DNA from 3 places in the Spirillospora sp. CA-128828 genome. Region 3 is predicted to be linked to each of the others. Evidence: riboswitches for the same ligand, from Rfam matches in the RefSeq annotation. Region 3 holds a riboswitch; each other region holds the start of a gene.
The links. Region 3 has a riboswitch for thiamine pyrophosphate ahead of ACQPXG_RS00800 (purine-cytosine permease family protein). Riboswitches for the same ligand answer to the same signal wherever they lie in the genome.

Region 1 (7,713 bases), 4.4 Mb from region 3:
GGCGAGCCCCTGCAGGATCAGCCACGGCAGCGGCCTGCCGCCGAGGACGGGGCCGGGGTCGGGCGAGCTGCCCGCCACCAAAGAGAAGAGGTAGACGACCGGGCCGAACCCGGCGGCGAAGCCCGCGCCGGCCAGCAGCCGCGCCCAGCGGCTCACCGGGCGGACCCTCCGGCCGCGGAGCCTGCGCACCAGCGCCACCAGCGGGTACGCGGTGAACGCCACGAGGAACAGCAGAACCGCCGCCAGGTGCACCCACCGCGACTCCCACCACGGCAACGGCTGCACCTCGACACTGGGGTATTTCTGGTGCAGGGGCGTGGCGGCATCGGCCTCGGGCAGCTTCCCGTTCGTCACGTCATGCACCCACGTGCCGACGAGGTCGGCGTAGCCGGGGGCCAGTTCGGCGCCGCGGGTGATGCCGCCGTCCGGCGTCAGGTGGGCGGCGTGGTCGGCGCCGGTGAAGAAGCGGAACGTGTAGTGGGTGTTGCCGCCCCGCCGCAGGGCCCGCGCGAACAGCGGCGGGTTGTCCTCGGGCGGGGTCTGCAGGTCGTACTCGCCCCAGACGCCGAGCAGCGGCTGCCGGACGCGCTGCAGGACGCCCTGCGCGTCGAAGTACGCCTCGGCGAACAGGCCGGCGTCGCCCGCGAGCCGGGCGAGGGCCGGTTTGCCGCGGTCGACCAGCGAGCCCGAGACCCCGGCCCGGCGCAGGTCGTAGCTCTCGTTCCAGTTCTGCTGGCGGATCGGCGTCATGGCGTTGCCGCCGACCACGATCACGAAGGCCGCGTCGGCCGTGCGGGACGCGGCGAGCGGCGCCACCCAGCCGCCCTCGCTGAGCCCCCACAGGCCCACCTTCGCGGGATCGACGCCGGGTCGCGCACGCAGTGCGCGCAGCCCGCCGAGCGCGTCGTCCGCGAGGTCGGAGTAGTCGCGGTGGAGGTCGGTGTACCCCTCTGAGCGCTTGTCGTAGATCAGCACGGCGAGGCCGCGGCGGGCGAACTCCGTGGCCTCGGTGAGCAGGTGTTCGCGCGGCACACCGGAGCCGGACCCGGTGACGAGGACGACCCCGGGCCGGGGCGGGCCCTTCTTCGCCGGCGCCAGGACCGTGCCGTGGAGGGTCAGCCCGCCGGCCCCCGCGAAGCTCACGTCCGTCGTGGTCAGGCCGGGCGGTGCGGGGACCGGCCCCGACGCGGGTGCGGCGGCCCGGGCGGGCGCCGCGAGGAGGGCGCCGAGGACGAGCGCCAGGAGGAGGGTCAAAGCGGTCTTCATGGCGGCGACCCTAGAACTGCAGAGAAAGCTCTGCAAAGAGTTCTCTGCAAATATACCTCTGGAGTACTAGGCTGCTCCCCATGAAGGACGAGGAGCCCGTCATCCTGGACGACCCGGGACGGATCAAGGCGCTGAGCCATCCCCTGCGGCGGCGGATCCTGCACCGGCTGCGGGCGCACGGCCCCGCGACGTCCACGACGATCGGCGAGGCGCTCGGCGCCAACACCGGCACGACCAGCTACCACCTGCGGCAGCTGGAGAAGTATGGGTTCATCGAGGAGATCCCGGAACGGTCCGCCGGCCGGGAGCGCTGGTGGCGCCGGGCCGAGGGGCCGCGCGACGTCCGCACGCCCGACCCGGATTCCCTGCCGCCCGAGGACCGGCCGGTCCTCGCCGAGCTGCTCCGGATCGGCCACGCCGAGGACATGGAGCTGTTCGGGCGGCTGCCCGCGGTCTACGAGCGGGAAAGGAGGTGGGCGCTCCTGTCGCGCGGGTTCGCCCACATGACCGAGGAGGGACTGGCCGAGTTCTTCGAGGCGTACATCCGCCTGCTGCACGAGCACGCGCACCGCCGGGAGGACGCGCCGCCGGGGGCGCGTCCCGTCCACATCCGCCTGTTCACCCTGCCCGCCGACGACGAGTGAGGCCGCCCTCCCTGCCGGGGCTTACGATCTCTGGATGGGCGGTGTCTACGCGATCAGCGACCTGCACGTGGGGTTCCCGGAGAACCGCGCGTTCGTCGAGGGGCTGCGGCCGGTGTCCGGCGGCGACTGGCTGATCGTGGCGGGCGATGTCGCCGAGCACTTCGCCGACGTCGAGTGGGCGCTCCGCACGCTGAGCGAGCGCTTCGCGACCGTGCTGTGGGTGCCCGGCAACCACGAGCTGTGGACCGTCAAGGACGACCCGGTGGCGCTGCGCGGCGAGGCCCGCTACCGCCGGCTCGTCGACATGTGCCGCGGCCTGGGCGTGCTGACCCCTGAGGACCCGTACCCGGTGTGGGACGGCGAGGCCGGTCCCGTGACGGTCGCGCCGCTGTTCATCCTGTACGACTACACCTTCCGGCCGGACGGGACGTCCACCAAGGAAGAGGCGCTTGAGGTCGCACACGAGGCGGGTGTCGTGTGCACCGACGAGGTCTATCTGCACCCCGACCCGTACCCCACCCGGGACGCCTGGTGCGCCGCCCGGATCGCCTACACCGAGGAACGCCTGGCCGCCCTGGAGCCGGGAACGCGGACCGTGCTCGTCAACCATTGGCCGCTCGTCCGCGAACCCACCCGCGTCCTGTGGTATCCCGAGTTCGCCCAATGGTGCGGCACCGAGCGCACCGCGGACTGGCACGCGCGCTACGGCGCGGTGTCCGTCGTGTACGGGCACCTGCACAACCCGCGGACGATCTGGACCGGCGACGTCCCGCACATCGAGGTGTCGGTCGGCTACCCGCGGGAATGGCGCAAGCGGGCCGAGGAGCCGCGCGGCCCTCGCCGCGTCCTGCCCAGTCCCGACACGGCCTGACCGGCGGCGAGGGCTAGCGGGCCTTGCCCGGCATCACGCCGGTGGCGGCGAGCGACAGCAGCCGGCCCGCGGCCACCGGTTCCCGCTCGGTGACCGCCGCGATCGCCCCGGCGAGCCTCAGCACGTCGGTGAACGGGACCCCGGCGGGCGCGTCCCCGGCACGCTGCGCGCGGGCGAACAGCGCCTCGCCCGCCTCGTGCATGGCCCTCCAGGAGCGGGACGGTTCCGGCCGCTCGTCCTGGAGCGACACCATCGCCGAGGCCGCCATCCCGGGGAACGCCGTGACCTCGGAGATGAACGTCCGCAGCCACGTCATGAGGGCCTCGCCCGGCGCCGGGGTGACCATCAGGTCGCGGGCCGCCGCGGCGAGGTCGTCGTAGACCCCGGCGAGCAGCGCCTCCAGGAGGTCCTGGCGGGTGGGGAAGTGGCGGTAGAGCGTGCCGATGCCGACCCCGGCGCCACGGGCGACGCCCTCCAGGGACGCGCCGGCCCCGTCCCGCTCGAACGTCTCCCGCGCGGCGGCGAGCAGCCGCGCACGGTTGCGGCGCACGTCGGCGCGCACCGCCCGGGCGCGGGCCTTCGGCGTGTCGTCGCTGGTCACCTGGGTCGTCGGTCCTTCCCGGCGGGTAGACGGCGCTGCGGCGATTCGAGGGGATCCGCGGCTTTGGAACGGTCCTTCGATCCTATCCGCGCCGCCCCGGTGACCGGTGGCCGGATGCGCCCGGGCGCCCGGCCCGCCGCGGACGGTGCCGCGGCGGGCCGGACGCCGTGCGGTCAGGAACCGGCGGGGGAGACCGGCAGGTAGACCCGCCCGCCGGCCGCCTTGAACTCCGCGGCCTTCTCCCGCATCCCGGCGGCGAGCGCCTCGCCCTCGGCCAGCCCGTGCTCGCCGGCGTACCGCCGGACGTCCCGCGTGATCTTCATCGAGCAGAAGTGCGGGCCGCACATCGAGCAGAAGTGCGCGGTCTTCGCGGGCGCCGCCGGGAGCGTCGCGTCGTGGAACGCGCGGGCGGTGTCCGGATCGAGGGAGAGGTTGAACTGGTCCTCCCACCGGAAGTCGAACCGCGCGTCCGACAGCGCGTCGTCCCACGCCTGCGCGCCCGGATGGCCCTTGGCCAGGTCGGCGGCGTGCGCGGCGATCTTGTAGGCGATCACGCCGGCCTTGACGTCGTCGCGGTCCGGCAGCCCGAGGTGCTCCTTCGGCGTGACGTAGCAGAGCATCGCGGTGCCGTGCCAGCCGATCATCGCGGCGCCGATCGCCGAGGTGATGTGGTCGTAGCCGGGCGCGATGTCGGTGGTCAGCGGGCCGAGCGTGTAGAACGGCGCCCCGTCGCACCACTCCTGCTGCAGGTCGACGTTCTCCTTGATCTTGTGCATCGGGACGTGCCCGGGCCCCTCGTTCATCACCTGGTTGCCGTACTCCGCCGCGATCCTCGTCAACTCGCCCTGCGTGCGCAGCTCGGCGAACTGCGCCTCGTCGTTGGCGTCCGCGATCGAACCGGGGCGCAGGCCGTCCCCGAGCGACCAGGTGACGTCGTAGGCGGCGAAGATCTCGCACAGCTCCCGGAAGTGCGTGTAGAGGAAGTTCTCCTCGTGGTGCGCCAGGCACCAGGCCGCCATGATCGACCCGCCGCGAGACACGATCCCCGTCTTGCGCCGCGCCGTCAGCGGCACGTACGGGAGCAGGACCCCGGCGTGCACGGTCATGTAGTCCACGCCCTGCTCGGCCTGCTCGATCACCGTGTCGCGGAAGACCTCGTAGGTCAGCTCCGCGGGGTCGCCGCCGACCTTCTCGACGGCCTGGTAGAGCGGGACGGTCCCGACCGGCACCGGAGAGTTCCGCAGGATCCACTCCCGCGTGGTGTGGATGTCCTTCCCGGTCGACAGGTCCATGATCGTGTCGGCGCCCCACCGGGTCGCCCACGTCATCTTCTCGACCTCGTCCTCGACCGAGGACGCGACCGCCGAGTTGCCGATGTTCGCGTTCACCTTCACCAGGAAGTTCCGCCCGATGACCATCGGCTCGATCTCGGGGTGGTTGACGTTGGCGGGCAGCACGGCGCGCCCGGCCGCCAGCTCGTCCCGGACGAACTCCGGCGGCACGCCCTCGCGCAGCGCCGCGAACTCCATCTCCGGCGTGATCTCCCCGCGGCGCGCGTAGGCGCGCTGGGTCACCGCGCCGCCGGCCGCCCGGCGCGGCCGCCGCGGCAGGAAGTCCTCCCGGACCACCTGCGCGGGGCCGCCCAAGGCGGCGGGCGCCGGCCGCCTCCCGTCGTCCTCGGGACGCGCCGCCCGCCCCTCGTACGGGACGGTGTCGCCGCGCTCGGCGATCCACGCCTCCCGCACCGGGGGCAGCCCCCTGCGGACGTCGGTGTCCTGCTCAGGATCGGTGTACGGCCCGGAGGTGTCGTACAGGACGACGGCGTCGCCGTTGGTCAGCGGCACCTCCCGCATCGGGACGCGGATGTCGGGGCGCGAGCCCTGGAGGTAGGTCTTGCGCGCAGCTGGAACCACAGGTTCGGTCATGACGACTCGATCTCTCCCTACGCCGGCATTACCCGGTCAGGTTCATGCGGTCAGCGGCCGTCCCAGCCGCTATCTCAGCCCGGTTCGCCGGGCCCCCGCGATCTGTCGCCCCCGACGCTAACCCGCCGCACCCCCGTTGCCGCAACCGCCGCCGATGCGGTAAGCGCGCCCGCGTGGGCCGTGCGCGGGATGCCTGAGCGCCGGCGTCAGGACTGGCGGGCGATGCGCACGGCCATGGGCAGGGCCAGGGCGAGCGCGCGAAGCGGTTCCGGAGCCGACGGCGACCGCTCCAGCCACATGCGGCTGTCGTCGGCGCCGCTCTTGGTCCGCAGCGTGGCCGACCGCCGTCCGTCCACGCCGGTGACGATGTGGCGGTCGCCGGCCTGCCGGGTGCTGCCGAGAAGCACGCCGCCGGTGGTGTGGAAGGACGGCTCATGGCGGCCGCGCACCACGCCGAGGAGGCGGCCGTCGGGGTCGAACACGCGCAGGCGGTCGCGGCCCAGCGGCGAGGACGTGCGCTTGAACACCAGCAGCGTGCGGGCGTGGGGGTCGCGCAGCACGATCCTCCGGCGGCCTCTCCCGGGGGCGAGGGGGAAGAAGCCCGACCGCCCCCGCGGCGGCCTGCCGAGCGGGCCGTGGGCCACGGCGAGGAGGGCGCCGCCGCGTTCGTCGCGGTAGCGGCCGACGCCGTCGACCAGGACGCGGTCCGCCTTGAGCAGGGCGCCCGCCGGGGGCGGCGGTACCTCCCTGCCTTCGTCGTCCATGACGCGCCAGGCGACGCCCAGGATCTCCGTGGTCGCGTTCTCCGCCGCACGGACCCAGCCCGAGGGGAGCGACCGGTCGCGCAGCAGCGTCACGGCGCCGTCCTCGATCTTGGCGACGGCGTCGACGCCCGGGGCCGCCTCGGAGTCGAACCAGATCGTCCAGACGGGGTCGGTGACCGGCCACGTGATCCCGACCGCCTCGACCGCTCCGGCGGGGATCTCCGCCCGCTGCTTGCGGCGGCGAAGGGCCACGCCCTTCTCCGAGATGGTCACGACGAGGCGGTCGCGGTGCATCGCCCATGCCCAGAAGGCGGCCGCCAGCGCGACGAGCGCGCAGCCGCCGCCGAAGAAGCCGGTGGCCCGGCGGGCCTGCTCCGGTTCCCAAGCTTCGGCGCTGGAAAGCGTGGACAGGGAGACGAGCAGGCCGGCGGCGAGCGCGGAGAGGAAGATCCGGAACGGCCGTCGGTACGCTTTCCGGCCGAGCGTGATCCGGAGTTCCGGCGGGGGGACAGCGGGCGGGGGGACGGACAACTGTCGGCCCTTCGTGACGGGGTTTGCAGAACTATAGGGCGGGGCGGCCGGTCCGGAAGGAGAGCGCGATGAGAAAGATCATCCTGTTCGTCCCGGTGTCCCTCGGCGGGTTCTCCCCGGAGGACGCCTCCGCGCGGAACACGGGGTGATGCGCGAAGATCGCGGGACTCGGGGACAATGGTCGGGTGGTGACGATGCCCAGGGTCGGTGTGACGGCGAAGGACGCCCTGCTCGCGGCGCTGCTGGCGGGGGTCGCGGCGATCGTCGCGGCGGTGTGGCCGGGCGTCCGGGAGCTGGACGCGCCGGGGGCGCTGCTGCTGGCGGCCGCGCACGTGCCGCTCGCGGTCATCAGGCGCTGGCCGACCCCGGGGCTGGTCTCGCTGGTGATCCTCGTGCTGCCGTACCACCTGGCGCAGTACCAGCACCACGCGCTCGTGCCCGCCGAGGTGATCGCGCTGTTCGCCTACGCGGTGCTCGGGCACCGGGTCCGGATCGTCCTCGGCGTGGTCGCGTCCCTGCTCGCCGTGTGCGTGGTCGGCATGGCGATGCGGGCGGGCGGCGGCTCGCTGCGCGAGCAGATCGCGGTCATCGAGGCGGTGGTGTCCGTCGTGATCGCCGTCCAGGTGTGGCGGGTGCACCGGGCGCGGCTCGCGACGATCACCGAGCGGGCCGAGCGGGCCGAGCGGACACGGGAGCAGGAGGCCGGCCGGCGGGTGGCCGAGGAGCGCCTCCGGATCGCCCGCGACCTGCACGACCTTCTCGCGCACAGCATCACGCTGATCGGCGTCCAGGCCGGCGCCGCGGCCCATCTGGTGCGCGGGGACCGGCCCCTCGACCGGGAGGAGCTCGCCGATGCCCTCGCGTCGATCGCCGGCACGTGCCGGGACGCCCGCACCGAACTGCGCGGCACCCTCCAGGTCCTGCGCGGGACCGACGTCGGGACGCCGGGGACGCTCCCCGGCCCGGGCGGCATCGGGGAGCTGGCGCGGGCGGCCCGCGGCGGCGGGATCGACGTGGACCTCCAGGACGGCGACGTGGGGGCGCTGCCGCCCGAGATCGGCGTCGCGGCGTACCGGATCGTCCAGGAGGCCCTGACCAACGTTGTCAAACA
Region 2 (7,713 bases), 3.1 Mb from region 3:
GGGCTCGTCACCGTCAAGCTGCTCCGCGGCGGCGTGGCGGCCGGACAGCGGGCGCGCAGCCGCTTCGTCAAAGAGGCGGACGCGGCGCTGCGGGTGTCCGGACGGCACACCGCGCGCGTCCTGGACGCGGACATGACCGGCGACCGCCCCTACATCGTCAGCGAGTTCGTCGAGGGGCCCTCGCTCCAGCACGTCGTCGAGGACCGCGGCCCGCTGCCCGCGCCGCGGCTGCGCAAGCTCGCGGCGCGCACGGCGGCTGCGCTGGCCGCGATCCACCGCGCCGGGATCGTGCACCGCGACTTCAAGCCCGGCAACGTGCTGCTCGGCCCGGACGGCGCCAAGGTCATCGACTTCGGCATCGCCCGCACCGCCGACGCCCTGGGGCTGGACACGCCGCTGACCACCGGCCCGGTCGGCACCCCCGCCTACATGGCGCCCGAGCAGATCGAGGAGGAGCCGGTCGGGCCGGCCGCCGACGTGTTCGCCTGGGGCGCCACGATGGTGTTCGCCGCGACCGGGCACCCGCCGTTCGGCAGCGGGCCGAGCGCGGCGGTCATGCGGCGGGTGACGTCCCGCAGGCCGGACCTCGGCGACATGGAGGGGCCGCTGCGCGACCTCGCGGCCCGCTGCCTGGACAAGAACCCCGCCGCGCGGCCGACCGCGGCGCAGCTCGTCCGGGCGCTGCGCGCGGGACAGGGTCCGGCGCCGAAGCCGCGCCCGACCCGGATCCCCCGTTACCGGTGGCGGATGATGGTCGCGCTCGGCGCCGTCGTCGTCGCCGGGTTCGCGCTCGGCATGCTGTTCTGACCGTCGGTCACCAGTGCGGCGGACGGTCCTCCAGCAGCCGGGAGTCGTCGTCGCCGGCGCGCCACTCGCCCCACCCGGTATCGGTGTCGTCGGACGTCTGGTCCGGCAGGATCTCCAGGTCGTCGTCGAGGTCGACCGAGCGGTCGTCGTCGGGTCCCACGTTCATGATCCCTATTGTCGGTGATCGATCCGGGACCCGCACCGTGATACAGGTCAAACCATGACAAGGTTCAGGAGGCCGGTGTCCGGGAGGCCAGCCGGCGCGCGAACTCGGCCGCGGCGGCACCCGGATCGTCCGCCTCGGTGATCGCCCGGACCACCACGACGCGGGTCGCCCCCGCGGCCAGGACCTCGTCCAGGTTGCCGAGGTCGATGCCGCCGATCGCGAACCACGGCCGCGCGACCCGCTGCGCCGCGACGTACTCCAGCAGCTTCGGCCCCGGAGCCGGGCGCCCCGGCTTCGTCGGCGTCGGCCAGACCGGGCCGGCGCAGAAGTAGTCGGTGCCCGGCTCGGCCGCCGCCACTGACGCCTGCTCGCCGGAGTGCGTCGACCGTCCGATCAGCATGTCGCCGCCGATGATCTCGCGGGCGGCGGGCACCGGCAGATCGTCCTGGCCGAGGTGCAGCACGTCCGCGCGGACGGCGTGCGCCACGTCGGCGCGGTCGTTCACCGCCAGCAGCGCCCCGTGCCGCTCGCAGGCCGCCCGGAAGATCTCCAGGTAGGCCATCTCCTGCCGCGCCTCCAGGCCCTTCTGGCGGAGCTGGACGAGGTCGACGCCGCCCCCGAGGACCGCGTCCAGGAAGTCGGGCAGGTCCCCCTGCCGCTCACGCGCGTCCGTGCAGAGGTAGAGGCGGGCTCGGCTGAGCCGGGCGCGCAGGGCGACCGCGCGCTCGCCGGGGAGGTGCCTGGACACGGCGGAGGAACGTCCTTTCCCAAGAGCGGTCACGAGGTCACGCGGCGGCCCGGTGCCGTCACGCGTGACCTCGCGATCGTGTCACATGCGTCGTATGCCCTGGAAAGCGCGGGGGGCGCCCTAGAAAGCCAGTGCCTGGGCGCGCCGGCGGACCTCGGTCCCCCGGTTCTCGGTGAGCGCGTCCACGGGCGTTCCCGGCAGCGTGTCGTCGGCCGTGAACAGCCAGCGGATCGTCTCGACGTCGTCGAATCCGGCGTCCGACAGGAGCGTCAGCGTGCCGGGCAGCCCCTTGATGACCTGGCCGTCCTTGATGAAGGCCGCGGGCACCATGGGTTCGCCGTCCCGGCGCACCGCGAGGATCCGGTGCTCGTGGATGAGCTGCTTGATCCGGTGGGGCTTGATCCCGAGCCGCTCGGCGGTCTCCCTGAGGGTGAGCCATTCGCCGGCGAGGGCGTCGGTGCGGGGGTCCAGTGCGCTGTCAACGGTTGCGTGCATCTGCGTCACGCCCCCTTGCTACCACGCCATCGGAACCCTCAAACCCCCTGGACAACCGTTACCCCACCCGCGATCGCTATCCGCGAACGGCCTGCCGGACGGGCACGTCCGGGTCGGCGATCGCCTCCGGATCCACCGGCGTCCCGGCGGCGATCACCCGCCTCGCCTGCACCAGGTCGCGGGGCCTGTCGACGGTGAGGATCGCGTCCAGGCGGTCGCCGGTCAGCCACGCCACGGCCCACTTGCGGCCGGACGGGTCGCCCCGGTGGACGAGCCGCTCGGACGCGGCGTGACTGCCCGCGTACTGGACCATGCGCCCGAACTGCTCGGACCAGAAGTAGGGGGCGGCGTCGTACTCGGCGTCCCGGCCGAGGAGGGCCGCGGCGGCGACCTCGGGGGCGTTGAGGGCGGTGTCCCAGTGCTCGACGAGGAGCCGCCGCCCGTAGCGCCGCGACCACCAGGCGGCGCAGTCCCCGACCGCCACGACGTCCGGGCGGAGCGAACCGGGATCCTCCTCGCCCATGTAGGCGCGGAAGGAGCCGTCGGTGACCACGCCGCGCTCCAGCAGCAGGCCGGAGCCCTCCAGCCAGGACAGGACGGGCCGGACGCCGACGCCGACGACCACCTCGTCCGCGTCGATCGTCGCCCCGCCGGCGAGGACGAGGCCGCCGTCGCGCACCTCCGCCACCTTGACGCCGGTCCGCAGCTCGACCCCGGCCTCGGCGTACCAGGGCGCGGTGAGCGCCCCCACCTCGGGTCCGATCGCGTTGGCGAGCGGGGTGTCGGCCGCCTCCACGACGGTGACGCGGCAGCCCTTCCCGGCCGCGGTCGTGGCGACCTCGGCGCCGATCCAGCCCGCCCCGACGATCACGATCCGGGCGCCCTCGACGAGCCGGGCCCGCAGGTCGCGGGACTCGTCGATGGTGCGCAGGACGTGCTGGCGACCGTCCCCCGGCAGCGTGATCGGGGCCGCGCCGGTCGCGATCACCAGACCGTCGAACGGAAGGTCGCCCGCCGTGGACGCGACCGTGCCGCCGCGCCCCGGCCCGTCCAGCCGCAGGCCGGTGGCGCGCTCGCCGAGCAGCAGCTCGCAGCGCAGCGCGTCCCAGTCCGCGTCGACGGTCGTGTCGTCGGACTCGCCCGCGAGGACGGCCTTCGACAGCGGCGGACGGTCGTAGGGCCGGTGCCGCTCCGCCGACACGAGGGTCAGCGCGCCCTCGTACCCCTTGCTCCGCAGGGCCTCGGCGGCGCGCACGCCGGCCAGCCCGCCGCCAACGACGATGACCCTCTCCATGAAGGCAACCCTAACCGGCGGCGATTCTCTGATGGACACCTGTCCAGGCAATGGCGCGCGTTGCCAAGGTCGTAAGGTGGGAACCGGGTAAAAACGGCACAGAGCGCGGGAGTCCGGTGCGACCGGGCTGAGAGGGCGGCTGAACGGGCCGCCGACCGCCACGACCTGATCCGGATCATGCCGGCGAAGGGAGCGCGCATGCAGATCGTGATCATCGGCGCCGGGGTCATCGGCCTGGCCACCGCCTGGCGGGCCGCGGCGGGCGGCGCCGCCGTCACCCTCGTCGATCCGGCGCCCGCGTCCGGCGCCTCGTCCGTGGCGGCGGGCATGCTCACCCCGGTCAGCGAGCTGACGTACGGCGAGGAGCCGCTGCTGCGGCTCGGCCTCGCCTCCCGCGACCGGTACGGCGCGTTCGTCGCCGAACTGGAGGAGTTGACCGGCCTGGAGACCGGTTACCGCACCGACGGGATCATCGAGGTCGCGTCCGACTCCGACGACCTCCGGTACCTGGACGACCTGCGCCGCTTCCAGGAGAGCCTCGGCATTCCCGTCGAGGCCCTGACCGGCCGGGAGTGCCGGCGGCTGGAGCCGATGCTCGCGCCCGGCGTGCGCGGCGGCCTGCTCGCCCCCGAGGACGGCTCGGTCGACCCGCGCCGGCTCACCCCGGCGCTGCTGGCGGCGTGCGAGCGGCTCGGCGTCCGGCTCGTCCGGCGGCGCGCCGCGCGCGTCGTCGCCGAGAGCGGCGCGGCGGCCGGGGTGGGGCTGGACGACGGCACGGTCGTCCACGCGGACCGGGTGCTGCTGGCCGCCGGGCCGTGGTCGGGCGACCTGGAGGGCCTGCCGCCGGGGACCGTGCCCCCCGTCCGCCCGGTGAAGGGGCAGGTGCTCCGGCTCCGCACCCGGACACCGTTCATCCGGCGGTCGACCCGCGGGCTCGTGAAGGGGTCGTCGGTCTACCTGGTGCCGCGCGCGGACGGCGAGGTCGTCGTCGGCGCCACGCAGGAGGAGCTGGGCTTCGACACGCGCGTCACCGCCGGCGGGCTGTGGGAGCTGCTGCGGGACGCCCGCGAGTTGCTGCCCGGCATCACCGAACTGGAGTTCGCCGAGGTCACGGCCGGGCTGCGTCCGGGCTCCCCGGACAACGCGCCCGTGATGGGCCCCACCGCGATGCCCGGCCTGTACGTCGGCACCGGGCACTTCCGCAACGGCATCCTGCTGACCCCGGTGAGCGCGGACATCCTGTCCGCGATGCTGCTGGACGGGCCCGTCCCCGAGATCGCCGGGCCGTTCACGCCCGGCCGCTTCTCCGCCGGGGTGAACGCATGAAGGTGATCGTCAACGGTGAGCCGCGCGAGCTGCCGGAGGGCGTGAGCGTCGCCGAGGCCGTCGCGTCCGTCACCGCCGCGGGGACCGGCGTGGCCGCCGCGCTCAACGACGAGGTCGTCCGGCGCTCGGCCTGGGACACGACGACCCTGCGCGACGCCGACCGGCTCGAAGTCTTGACCGCCGTACAGGGAGGATGACGTGGAGGACAAGCTGGTCATCGCCGGCGAGGAGCTGGGCTCGCGGCTGATCATGGGGACCGGGGGCGCGCCCAGCATGACGGTGCTGCGGGAGGCGCTCACCGCGTCCGGGACGGAGCTGACCACGGTCGCGATGCGGCGGGTGGACCCGTCCGCACGCGGCTCGGTGCTGGACGTGCTGGCCGAGTGCGGCATCCGGATCCTGCCGAACACGGCGGGCTGCTTCACCGCGGGCGAGGCCGTCCTCACGGCCAAGCTCGCCCGCGAGGCGCTCGGCACGGCCTGGGTCAAGCTGGAGGTGATCGCGGACGAGCGGACGCTGCTGCCCGACCCGATCGAGCTCGTGGAGGCCGCCGAGCAGCTCGTCGACGACGGTTTCACCGTCCTGCCGTACACCAACGACGACCCCGTCCTCGCGCACCGCCTGGAGCAGCTCGGCTGCGCGGCCGTGATGCCGCTCGGCTCCCCGATCGGGTCGGGCCTCGGCATCCGCAACCCGCACAACATCGAGCTGATCGTCGAGCGCGCGAACGTCCCGGTGATCCTGGACGCGGGGCTCGGCACCGCGTCCGACGCCGCCCTGGCCATGGAGCTCGGCTGCGACGCCGTGCTCCTCGCGACCGCCGTGACCCGCGCGCAGTCCCCCGCCCGGATGGCCGCCGCGATGCGGCACGCGGTCGAGGGCGGGCGGCTCGCCAGGCTGGCCGGGCGGATCCCGAAGCGCCGGTACGCGCAGGCGTCCTCCCCCTTCGAGGGCCTCGCCACCTCGTAGCATCGCTAAAGGTTCGGTTGTAGAAGTTTTCGCTGGACCTGAAATGTCCGCGCCTCCAGACTTGGGGCCGTCCACCGGACGCCGTGCCGCAACCCGGCAGATCGTTTCGGTGTTCATGGAAACGACCCATACCTAAGGTGCGTGACATGCAGCAGGACAGCGGCGCGCGCGTCGGCAAACTCGCGGTGGCGGCCGCCACGGTGACGGTGGTCCTCTGGGCGTCGGCCTTCGTCGCGATCCGCAGCGCGGGCGCCGAGTACAGCCCCGGAGCCCTCGCCCTCGGCCGCCTCCTTTCCGGAACGGTCGTGCTGGGCGCGCTCTGGCTCGTCCGGCGGGAGGGCCTGCCGCCCAAGGCGGCCTGGCCCGGCATCGTCACGGCGGGCCTGCTGTGGTTCGGCGCCTACATGGTCGCGCTGAACTGGGGCGAGCAACTGGTGGACGCGGGCACCGCCGCCCTTGTCGTCAACATCGGGCCGATCCTCATCGCGCTCCTCGGCGGCTGGCTGCTGAAGGAGGGCCTGTCGTCCCGGCTGATGATCGGCATGGCCGTGTCGTTCACCGGCGCCGCCGTCGTCGGGCTGTCGATGTCCGGTGAGGGCCGCTCGTCCGTCGGCGGGGTGCTGCTCTGCCTGTTCGCCGCCGTCACCTACGCGGCCGGCGTGGTGAGCCAGAAGCCCGCGCTGCGGCACGCCTCGGCGCTGCAGTTCACGACATTCGCCTGCGCGATCGGCGCGCTCGCGACCCTGCCGTTCTCCGGGCAACTGGTGTCCGAGGCCGCGCACGCCCCGGTGGGCGCCACCCTCAACATGATCTACCTGGGCGTCTTCCCGACCGCGATCGCCTTCACCACCTGGGGTTACGCGCTGGCCCGCACGTCCGCCGGGAAGATGGGAGCCACCACCTACGCCGCGCCCGCCCTCGTGGTCGCGATGTCGTGGCTGTTCCTCGGCGAGGTCCCCGGGCTGATCACGCTGGCCGGCGGCCTGCTCTGCCTCACCGGCGTGGCCGTGTCCCGCAGCACCCGGCCGCTCCGCCGCCGCGTCCCGCCGGTCACTCCGGAACCCGCCGCCCCGGAATCACACTCCGGGCTCATCGATGCTCATACTCGCGACTGATGAGATCCACGCCGATTCGCCCGTAAACTCGCACCGATGGACACGACGGTTGCTGATCCACTCGTCGGGCGGGTGCTCGACGGGCGCTACCGCATTGAGTCCCGTATCGCGCGCGGCGGCATGGCGACGGTCTACGTCGCGCGCGACATCAGGCTCGACCGCATCATCGCGATCAAGGTGATGCACGCCGGACTCGCCTCCGACGAGGACTTCGTCGTCCGCTTCATCGGGGAGGCCAAGGCCGCGGCCGCGCTCTCCCACCCGAACGTCGTCGCGGTCTACGACCAGCGCACCGACGGCGAGCACACCTTCCTGGTCATGGAGTACGTCCCGGGCCGCACGCTCCGCGACGCGCTGAACTCGCTCGGCCGGCTCGGGCCGCGCGCCGCGCTGGACATCATGCTGCCGGTGCTGGCCGCCCTCGGCGCCGCGCACCGGGCCGGTCTCGTGCACCGCGACGTCAAGCCGGAGAACGTGCTGATCACCGAGGACGGCCAGGTCAAGGTCGCCGACTTCGGCCTCGCCCGGGCCGAGACCGCGAGCAAGATGACCAAGACCGGCATGATCATCGGAACGGTCGGCTACCTCGCGCCGGAGCAGGTGCTGTCCGGCAACGCCGACGTCCGCGCGGACGTGTACGCCGCCGGGATCATGCTGTTCGAGCTGATCACCGGGCACCTCCCGCACCAGGGCGACACCCCGCTCGCCGTGGCCTACAAGCACGTCAACGAGAGCGTCCCGCCGCCGTCCAGCGTCGTCCCCGGCCTGCCCCCCGAGGTGGACGCCCTGGTCA
Region 3 (7,713 bases):
ATGCCGATCCCCTCGTCGGAGACGGTGACGACGATGCCGGACGCCTCCCAGCGGGCCCGGACGCCGACCGTCCCGCCGTCCGGCGAGTACTTGAACGCGTTCTCCAGCAGCTGCCCGAGGACGATGTCGGTCGCCATCGCGTCCCCCCGGCAGGACGGCAGGGCCGGCTCGACGTCCAGCTCGACGCGGTGCAGCGGCGACAGGGACCGGAATCCGGCGACGACGCCCTCCAGCACCCGGGTCAGGTCGAACGACTCGATCGTCACGGTCAGCTCGTCCGCGCCCGCGCGGGAGCCGAGCAGCAGATGCTCGACGAGGCGCCCGAGCGACTGGGCGCGCTCGGCGATGGTGGCGACGGCGGCGCGGCGGTCGGTGTCGGCCATCTCGTCCCACCGGTTGACCAGCGTGGACGCGAACCCCTGCACGACCGTGATCGGGGTGCGCAGCTCGTGGCTGGTGGTGGCGAGGAACAGGTCCTTCGCCTCCTCCAGCGCCTTGGCCTCCGACACGTCGCGGAAGTCGACGACCAGCTCGCCGGTCTCCTCGATCTCGGCGGCCAGCACGTTCAGCCAGGTGCCCGACTCCAGCCGGAACGTCAGCTCCTCGCCGAGCGCCGGCATGTCGAACGGCAGCGGACGGCCGATCGCATCCTCCGGCGGGATGCCGGTGAGGGTGTGCGCGGAGTGGTTCCAGTGCCGGACGACGAGGTCGTGGTCGAGCACCGCGATGCCGTCGGCGCTGGAGTCGATCACGGCGCGCTCGTGCGCGCGCTGCCGCACGACCTCCGCGTACGCGACCGCGTTGCCGACCGCGACCCCGGCGTGCCCGGCGAGCAGTTCCAGCAGCTCCAGCTCGGTATGCCCGACCTTCCGACCGGAGAACAGGGCGTACAGCGCGCCGTACGGCCGGTTCTGCAGGTACGACAGGCCGAGCGCGATCGTGTGCAGACCGGACAGTTCAGACCAGATCAGGTCGCCGAGGCGCCGCTCGCCGGTGGCGAGCTTGACGGTCTTGCCCGACCGCAGCAGCTCCCCGACGAGGCTCGGCCGCAGCTCGGCGGACGTGCCGCGCATCCGCTCCGGCAGCCCGGACATGCTGACCAGCCGCAGCCGCTCGCCCTCGATCCGCACGAACCCGCCCGCGTCGGCGCCGGTCAGCTCGATCAGCGCGGCGGTGATCCGGTCGAGCACGACGGCGAGGTCGAGCTCGGCGCCCAGGTCGGCGACGATGTCGTTCAGCCGCCGGACGAGCCGGGCCCGCTCGGTCATGTGGTGCTGGACGATCTCGTCGTCGTCGACCGGGTGGTACACCCCGACCCAGCCGAGCAGCGTGCCGTCCGGGTCCTTCAGCAGGCTCGTGTCGATGCGCACGTCGATGAGCCGGCCGTCGCGGTGGAACCGGCGGGTCGCGATCGAGATCTGCCCGCCCTCGCCCTCGCCGGCGCGGCGGGTGAGGAGCCGTTCGTGGACGGCGTTCTGCTCGGCCTTCAGCTCGTCCGGGACGATCGGCGGGACGCGTCCGATCATCTCCCGGGCGGGCCAGCCGAACATGCGCTCGGCCGCCGGGTTCCACACGGTCACCCGGTGCTTCTGGTCGACGGCCACGATCGCGTCGGCGGCGCTCTCGATGACGGCCCGCGCGATCGGATCGTGGACGTGTTCGTACACGTCTGTCATCGTGCCACCGGACTCCGGCCCACGGCGGGGCAACTTGCGCCGAAACTTGCTCAGCGACCCTTCAACGAACCCAAACCTTACCGTTTGGTAAGCCTGCCGATGAGGGCGGCCGCCACCCCGGCGACCAGGAACGACAGCAGCGAGGCGCTCATCCAGGTCTGCGGCGTGAAGTGCAGCGCGTCCTGGACGTCGTGCCAGAGGCCCGCCCAGCGGCCGACCGTGCCGGGGTTGACGAGCTGGTAGACGACGAACCCGATCGCCCAGGCCGCGATCATCCCCCAGCGGGACGGGGCCGTGCGCGAGACGTCCCAGCCGTCCCGCGTCCGGCGGCCGAGGAAGAAGTCGGCGGCGAGGACGCCGAGCATCGGCACGAACACCGACCCGATCAGCGACAGGAAGCCCGCGTAGTCGCCGATGTCCAGGACCAGCGCGAGGACGGTGATGCCGGCGCCGAGCACGACGCTCAGCACCCGGCGGTCGGCGCGCGGGAAGAGGTTCTGGATCGACACGGCGGTGGAGTAGGTGTCGGCGAACGACTGGTCCGCCTCCCGCAGCACGAACACGGCGAAGAACACCACGCCGAGCGCGGGGCCGAGGAACGGGTCGAAGATCTTGGTCGAGTCGCCCGCGACCAGCGCCAGCGCCAGCAGGCCGAGGACATAGGCGACGATCTGCGTGACGGAGTAGCCCGCGGCCGCGGCGCCGAAGGCCCCGCGCTCGGTCCGCGCGTGCCGGGTGTAGTCGGCGGCGACCGGCACCCAGGAGATCGACACGGCGAGGGCGGCGTCCGCCCCGACCCAGAAGCCGTCCCACGAGCCCTGCGAGAGGTCGGGCAGCGGCTGCCGGACGAGCTCCACGTAGAAGTACACGAGCGCGATCGCCACCGCGACCGTCACGTAGCGGCGCAGCACCCGCACCGAGCCGAGCGGCCAGATCGTCAGCACGGTCGTGACCGCCCCGGCGGCGATCACGTAGCCCCAGCGCGGGACGCCGTCCCACAGCTCGCGGGCCGCGTCCGCGATGACGATCAGCTCGAACGTCCCCCAGCCGACGAGCTGCGCGATGTTCAGGACCGTGGGCGCGTACGACAGCCGCGCGCCGAACAGTCCGCGCAGCAGCACCATCGCGGGCTGGCCGGTGCGGGCGCCGGGGACGGCGGCGAGGCCGAGCATCAGCCCGCCGAGCGCGGTTCCGACGGCCATCGCGACGATGCCGGCCATGATCGAGATGGTCGGCCTGCCATCGGCGTCCGGCGCGAGGACGGTGTAGGCGCCGGAGAAGGCCAGGAGGCTGACGCCGAGGTTGGCCCAGAAGGCGCTCTGGTCCCAGAAACCGAGGACCTTGGGGGCGGGTTCGTCGAGGGTGAAGGGGACCTCGTTGCGGGGCCGCTCGTCCTGAGGGCGCTTCTCGACGTCGGACGTCACGGGACACACTCCCTACGCCGGCATTACCCGGACAGGTTCATGCGGTCGGCGACGCCTTGGAGGCCGCCCTCTCAGCCCGGCTGTGGCCCGAGCTCCCGCGGGTATCGGTCAGGCCCGATCGTACAACCGCCCGACACGCGCTAAAAGGGGCAATCACCTCATAGGTTGCGGATCACGCGACGTACGGCGGGCCGTCGCCGGCGCCCTCCATCGGACGCCCCGCCTCCGCCCAGCCCTTCATGCCGCCGTCGACGTTCCGCGCCAGCCAGCCCGCCTGGTTCAGCGCCACGGTCACCTGCGCGGACCGGGCCCCGGACCGGCAGATCACGAAAACCTCCTGGTCACGCGGGACCTCCCCGGCACGATCGCCGAGCTGGCCCATGGCGATGTGGACGGCCGCGGGCGCGTGACCCGCGTCCCACTCGTCCTGCTCCCGGACGTCCAGCAGGTAGCCGTCCTGCGGGACGTCGGCGGCGACCACGGCGGGCACGTCTTCCCCGAAATTCATCACACCCCCATGGAACCGCGCGAAGCCCCCCTGCGTCGAATCACGCATGCGGTATCGGACGCTCCTTTTCGCGGCGCCCGGGCTGGCCATGCTCCTGTCTCTGGCCGCCTGCGGCGACGAACAGGCAAACGGAAACCCCGCCGACAAGCCCTCGGGCACGACGTCCGTGCAGCCGTCCGGCACGCCGGCGGACTCACTCACCGTTCAGGTCAAGGCTTCGAAGGAGGCTCCCGCCAAGACCTGGAAGCTCACCTGCGCACCGCCGGGCGGCACACATCCCAAGGCCTCCGACGCGTGCGCGGCCCTGACCAAGGTCAAGGAACCCTTCAAACCCGTCCCCAAGGACCAGATGTGCACCAAGATCTACGGCGGCCCTGAGGTCGCCACGGTCACGGGCACCTGGCAGGGCAAGCGGATCGACACGGAGTTCACCCGGGCCGACGGCTGCCAGCTGCACCGCTGGAGCGAGATCGGCCCGCTCTTCGGCAACGTCCCCAAGGTCCGCTGAAACCCTCTGACCGAGCCATCCCCGTTCCGGCTCGGTGCAGGGACGAACAGGCCCCGGCCGTCCGGCCGGGGCCTGTTCGCGTCACAGCCAGCCGCCGATGCTGCGGTTCTGGGAGACGGCGGTGTCGAAGGCCAGCGGGCAGGCCAGCACGAGCGTGCGCATCGGCTCCTGCAACTGGACGTGCATGCGCAGCACGTACCGGTCGGCGCCGGTGAACACCTGCGACAGGAACTCGCCCATCCCTTCGAAACCGCGCTGGATCCGGGCGAGCTCCTGCTGCTGCCAGTCGGTGACCCGGCCGCTCAGCAGCTCGTAGTAGCCGATCTGCTGTTCCTGCGGGGTGAGGATCTCCCAGCCGCGCATCGCCCGCTTGCGCAGGTACCCGATCAGACCGCCCCGGGGAGCGAGCACCTGCATGGTGGGCGTCCCCATGAACCCGTAGGGCTTGTAGAAGTGGAAGTACGGCATGCCGTCCGGGCGGAAGATCGACAGTTTGCGTTCGGCCTTCGTCTGGCTGCCCTGGTTCATCACGCGCAGCGCCTTCTTGGCACCGCTCACGCCTTCCTCGCGGACGTACGCGGCGGGCTGCCCCTGCGGACTCCAGATCGTGTAGTTCGCCTCGGTCGAGAAGAACTGCGCAGGCTGGTCGTAGACGAGGATCGGCGAGCCGTACAGATCCGCGGGCTGCTGCGGGGGCTGCGGCTGCGGCGGTGCGGGATAGCCCGGCTGCGGGACGACCGGCGGAGCATGACCGCCGTGCTGCGGTGGATACCCCTGCGGGGCATAGCCCGGCGGCGGCCCGGCCGGGGCGTACGGCGGTGCGGGGACGCCGCCCGGCGCGGGCGGCCCGTAGCCCTGGCCCGGCGGCCCGTAGCCGGGTGCGTGCGGGCCGGGCCGTGGGGGGTAAGGGGGGTAGCCCATGGCGGCTCCAAGCGAGGCGGTCATCCCGATTTCCTCGCGACACGATACGCCGCCCCCGCCCGGGTTCCGGCGCGAATTACTTGAGCAGCCGGGACATGCGGCGGTCGGCGAGGGGCTTGCCGCCGGTCTGGCAGGTGGGGCAGTACTGAAGCGCCGAGTCGGCGAACGACACCTCGCGGATCGTGTCGCCGCACACCGGGCATTTCTGGCCCGCTTTCCCGTGCACCCGCAGCCCCGTCTTCTTCTCGCCCTTGAGGTCCTGGGCTTCGAGGCCGCGTGAACGCTCGACCGCGTCCCGGAGCGTGCCGACGATCGCCTCGTGGAGGACGGCGACATCGTCCTCGGTGAGCGACGCGGCGAGCTTGAACGGGGACATCTTCGCCACGTGCAGCACCTCGTCCGAGTAGGCGTTGCCGATGCCCGCGATCACCTGCTGGTCGCGCAGCAGGCCCTTGATCCGGCTGCGCTTCCCGTCGACGATCCCCGCCAGCGCCTCGACGGTGAACGCGTCGTCCAGCGGGTCGGGACCGAGCGACGCCACGCCGGGCACGTCGTCCGGGTCGCGGACGACATAGACGGCGAGGCCCTTCTTGGTTCCGGCCTCGGTGAGGTCGAAGCCCGAGCCGTCGTCCAGGTGGACGCGCAGGGCGAGCGGGTTCTTGCCCCCCGGCCGGACGGGTTTCGACGGAATCTCGTCCCGCCAGCGCAGCCAGCCGGCGCGGGCGAGGTGGATCACCAGGTGCAGCCCGTCGACGTCCAGGTCGAGGAACTTGCCGTGCCGGGCCGCGCCGGTGACGGTCAGCCCGCCCAGCGCGGTCACCGGCGGGTCGTACGTCTTCAGCGCGGAGATGGCGAGAACATCGACGCGGGCGACGACATGGCCGACCACGCGCTCCCGCAGGAACCCCGCCAGCGCCTCCACCTCAGGTAGCTCAGGCATGGCTTCAGTATCGGCGAAGAGCCGCGCCGCCGGAACGTCGTCCACAGCCCTGTGGAAGCCTGTGGAAAACCTTGGGCACTGTGACCGGGATCTCGGAATCGGCAGATACCCCCCAGGGGTTGTCAGAGGCATCCGGTTATGGCAGCATGAGCCTTACCAGATACCCCCCAGGGGTAAAAGCGAAGGAGATGCCGATGAGCACCGCCACCTACACCGTCACCGGGATGACCTGCGGCCACTGCGTGAGCTCGGTGACCGAGGAGGTCGAGCAGATCGCCGGCGTGACCGGCGTCGACGTCGACCTCCAGACCGGCGAGGTCACCGTCACCAGCGAGGCCCCGCTCGACGACGCCCGGGTCAAGGACGCCGTCGAAGAGGCCGGATACCAGCTGACGACCTGAGCGGTGCGTGCCCCGCCGGCCGGGCGGGGTGCGTCCCTCGAACATCGAGTGGAGTGAATCGGCATGAACAGCGCGACCAAGCTGGGGGCCTACGCGGTGGGCCTGGCGGTCGTCTTCGGCGGCGCCGCGGGGATCGGCAAGGTCATCGGCCCCGTCGGCGGCACCGCGGAGATGGCGTCCCACGACGGCGGCGGCGGCCACGGCGGCGGCCACGGCGGCGGCGGGCACGACGGCTCGGCGTCCCACGCACCGGGCGGCCTGCAAGTGTCCGAGGACGGCTACACGCTGACCCCGGAACGGACGACCGTCGCCCCCGGCAAGAAGACGGACTTCCGGTTCACCATCAACGGACCGGACGGCAGGCCCGTCACGGCGTTCCGGCCCCTGCACGGCAAGCGGCTGCACCTGATCCTCGCGCGGCGCGACCTGTCCGGCTTCCAGCACCTGCACCCGACGCTGCTGGGCGGCGGCGTCTGGACGGTGCCGATCACGCTGGCGAAGCCCGGCGTGTACCGGTTCTTCACCGACATCCAGCCGGACGGCGCGAAGCGGCAGCTCACGCTGGGAACCGACGTCTTCGCCCCCGGCGACCTGCGGCCCGCGCCGCTGCCGAAGCCGGAGCAGGTCGCGAAGGTGGACGGCTACGAGGTCACGCTGGCCGGCGGCCTCACCCCCGGCAAGTCCACCGAACTCACCCTCACAGTGAGCAAGGACGGCAAACCGATCACCGACCTGCAGCCGTACCTGGAGGCGTACGGGCATCTGGTCGCGCTGCGGCAGGGCGACCTCGCCTACCTCCACGTCCACCCGGACGGGGAGCCCGGTGACGGCAAGACGAGGCCGGCGCCCGGCATCACGTTCTTCGCCGAGGCGCCCAGCTCCGGCGCATACCGTCTCTACCTGGACTTCAAGCACGACGGCAAGGTCCGCACGGCCGAGTTCACGGTGCACGCCGGGGACGCTCGGGTACCCGTCCAGGAACCCGGGCCGGGCCACGACGACCGCCCGCACACCCACTGACCGTCCCATACGATCGAAGCAGAGGAGGAGCGATGAGCACGGACGCGATGTCCGAGCGTATCGAGCTGGCGATCGGCGGGATGACGTGCGCGTCGTGCGCCAATCGCATCGAGCGGAAGCTCAACAAGATGGACGGCGTGACCGCGACGGTCAACTACGCCACCGAGAAGGCCCGCGTCGAGTTCCCCCAGGGGGTGTCCCCGGGCGAGCTGATCGCCACGGTCGAGAAGGCCGGCTACAGCGCCGAGCTGCCCGCCCCGCCCAAGGCCCGGGAGTCCGAGGGCGGGGAGAGCACCCCGGAGCCGGACGACGATC

Region 1: linked by a shared signal. The riboswitch ahead of thiC (phosphomethylpyrimidine synthase ThiC) and the one ahead of ACQPXG_RS00800 (purine-cytosine permease family protein) in region 3 are both predicted to bind thiamine pyrophosphate.
Region 2: linked by a shared signal. The riboswitch ahead of thiO (glycine oxidase ThiO) and the one ahead of ACQPXG_RS00800 (purine-cytosine permease family protein) in region 3 are both predicted to bind thiamine pyrophosphate.

Annotation. Positions count from the first base shown of each region.
Region 1 is NZ_CP191986.1:4,592,177-4,599,889, forward strand. Features, by position in the region: gene ACQPXG_RS22525 (alpha/beta hydrolase family protein) at 1-1,266, opposite strand, end outside; gene ACQPXG_RS22530 (helix-turn-helix domain-containing protein) at 1,347-1,910, shown strand; gene ACQPXG_RS22535 (metallophosphoesterase family protein) at 1,945-2,781, shown strand; gene ACQPXG_RS22540 (TetR/AcrR family transcriptional regulator) at 2,795-3,382, opposite strand; gene thiC (phosphomethylpyrimidine synthase ThiC) at 3,556-5,307, opposite strand; TPP riboswitch at 5,303-5,416, opposite strand; gene ACQPXG_RS22550 (hypothetical protein) at 5,514-6,602, opposite strand; gene ACQPXG_RS22555 (sensor histidine kinase) at 6,797-7,713, shown strand, end outside.
Region 2 is NZ_CP191986.1:3,247,560-3,255,272, reverse strand. Features, by position in the region: gene ACQPXG_RS16120 (serine/threonine-protein kinase) at 1-807, shown strand, start outside; gene ACQPXG_RS16115 (hypothetical protein) at 815-973, opposite strand; gene thiE (thiamine phosphate synthase) at 1,038-1,721, opposite strand; gene ACQPXG_RS16105 (Rv2175c family DNA-binding protein) at 1,842-2,216, opposite strand; gene ACQPXG_RS16100 (NAD(P)/FAD-dependent oxidoreductase) at 2,293-3,510, opposite strand; TPP riboswitch at 3,606-3,719, shown strand; gene thiO (glycine oxidase ThiO) at 3,709-4,836, shown strand; gene thiS (sulfur carrier protein ThiS) at 4,833-5,033, shown strand; gene ACQPXG_RS16085 (thiazole synthase) at 5,035-5,805, shown strand; gene ACQPXG_RS16080 (DMT family transporter) at 5,952-6,920, shown strand; gene pknB (Stk1 family PASTA domain-containing Ser/Thr kinase) at 6,957-7,713, shown strand, end outside.
Region 3 is NZ_CP191986.1:144,695-152,407, reverse strand. Features, by position in the region: gene ACQPXG_RS00805 (PAS domain-containing protein) at 1-1,676, opposite strand, end outside; gene ACQPXG_RS00800 (purine-cytosine permease family protein) at 1,754-3,100, opposite strand; TPP riboswitch at 3,093-3,209, opposite strand; gene ACQPXG_RS00795 (rhodanese-like domain-containing protein) at 3,273-3,608, opposite strand; gene ACQPXG_RS00790 (SSI family serine proteinase inhibitor) at 3,655-4,116, shown strand; gene ACQPXG_RS00785 (hypothetical protein) at 4,198-5,061, opposite strand; gene ACQPXG_RS00780 (Fpg/Nei family DNA glycosylase) at 5,114-5,977, opposite strand; gene ACQPXG_RS00775 (heavy-metal-associated domain-containing protein) at 6,172-6,378, shown strand; gene ACQPXG_RS00770 (hypothetical protein) at 6,442-7,398, shown strand; gene ACQPXG_RS00765 (heavy metal translocating P-type ATPase) at 7,431-7,713, shown strand, end outside.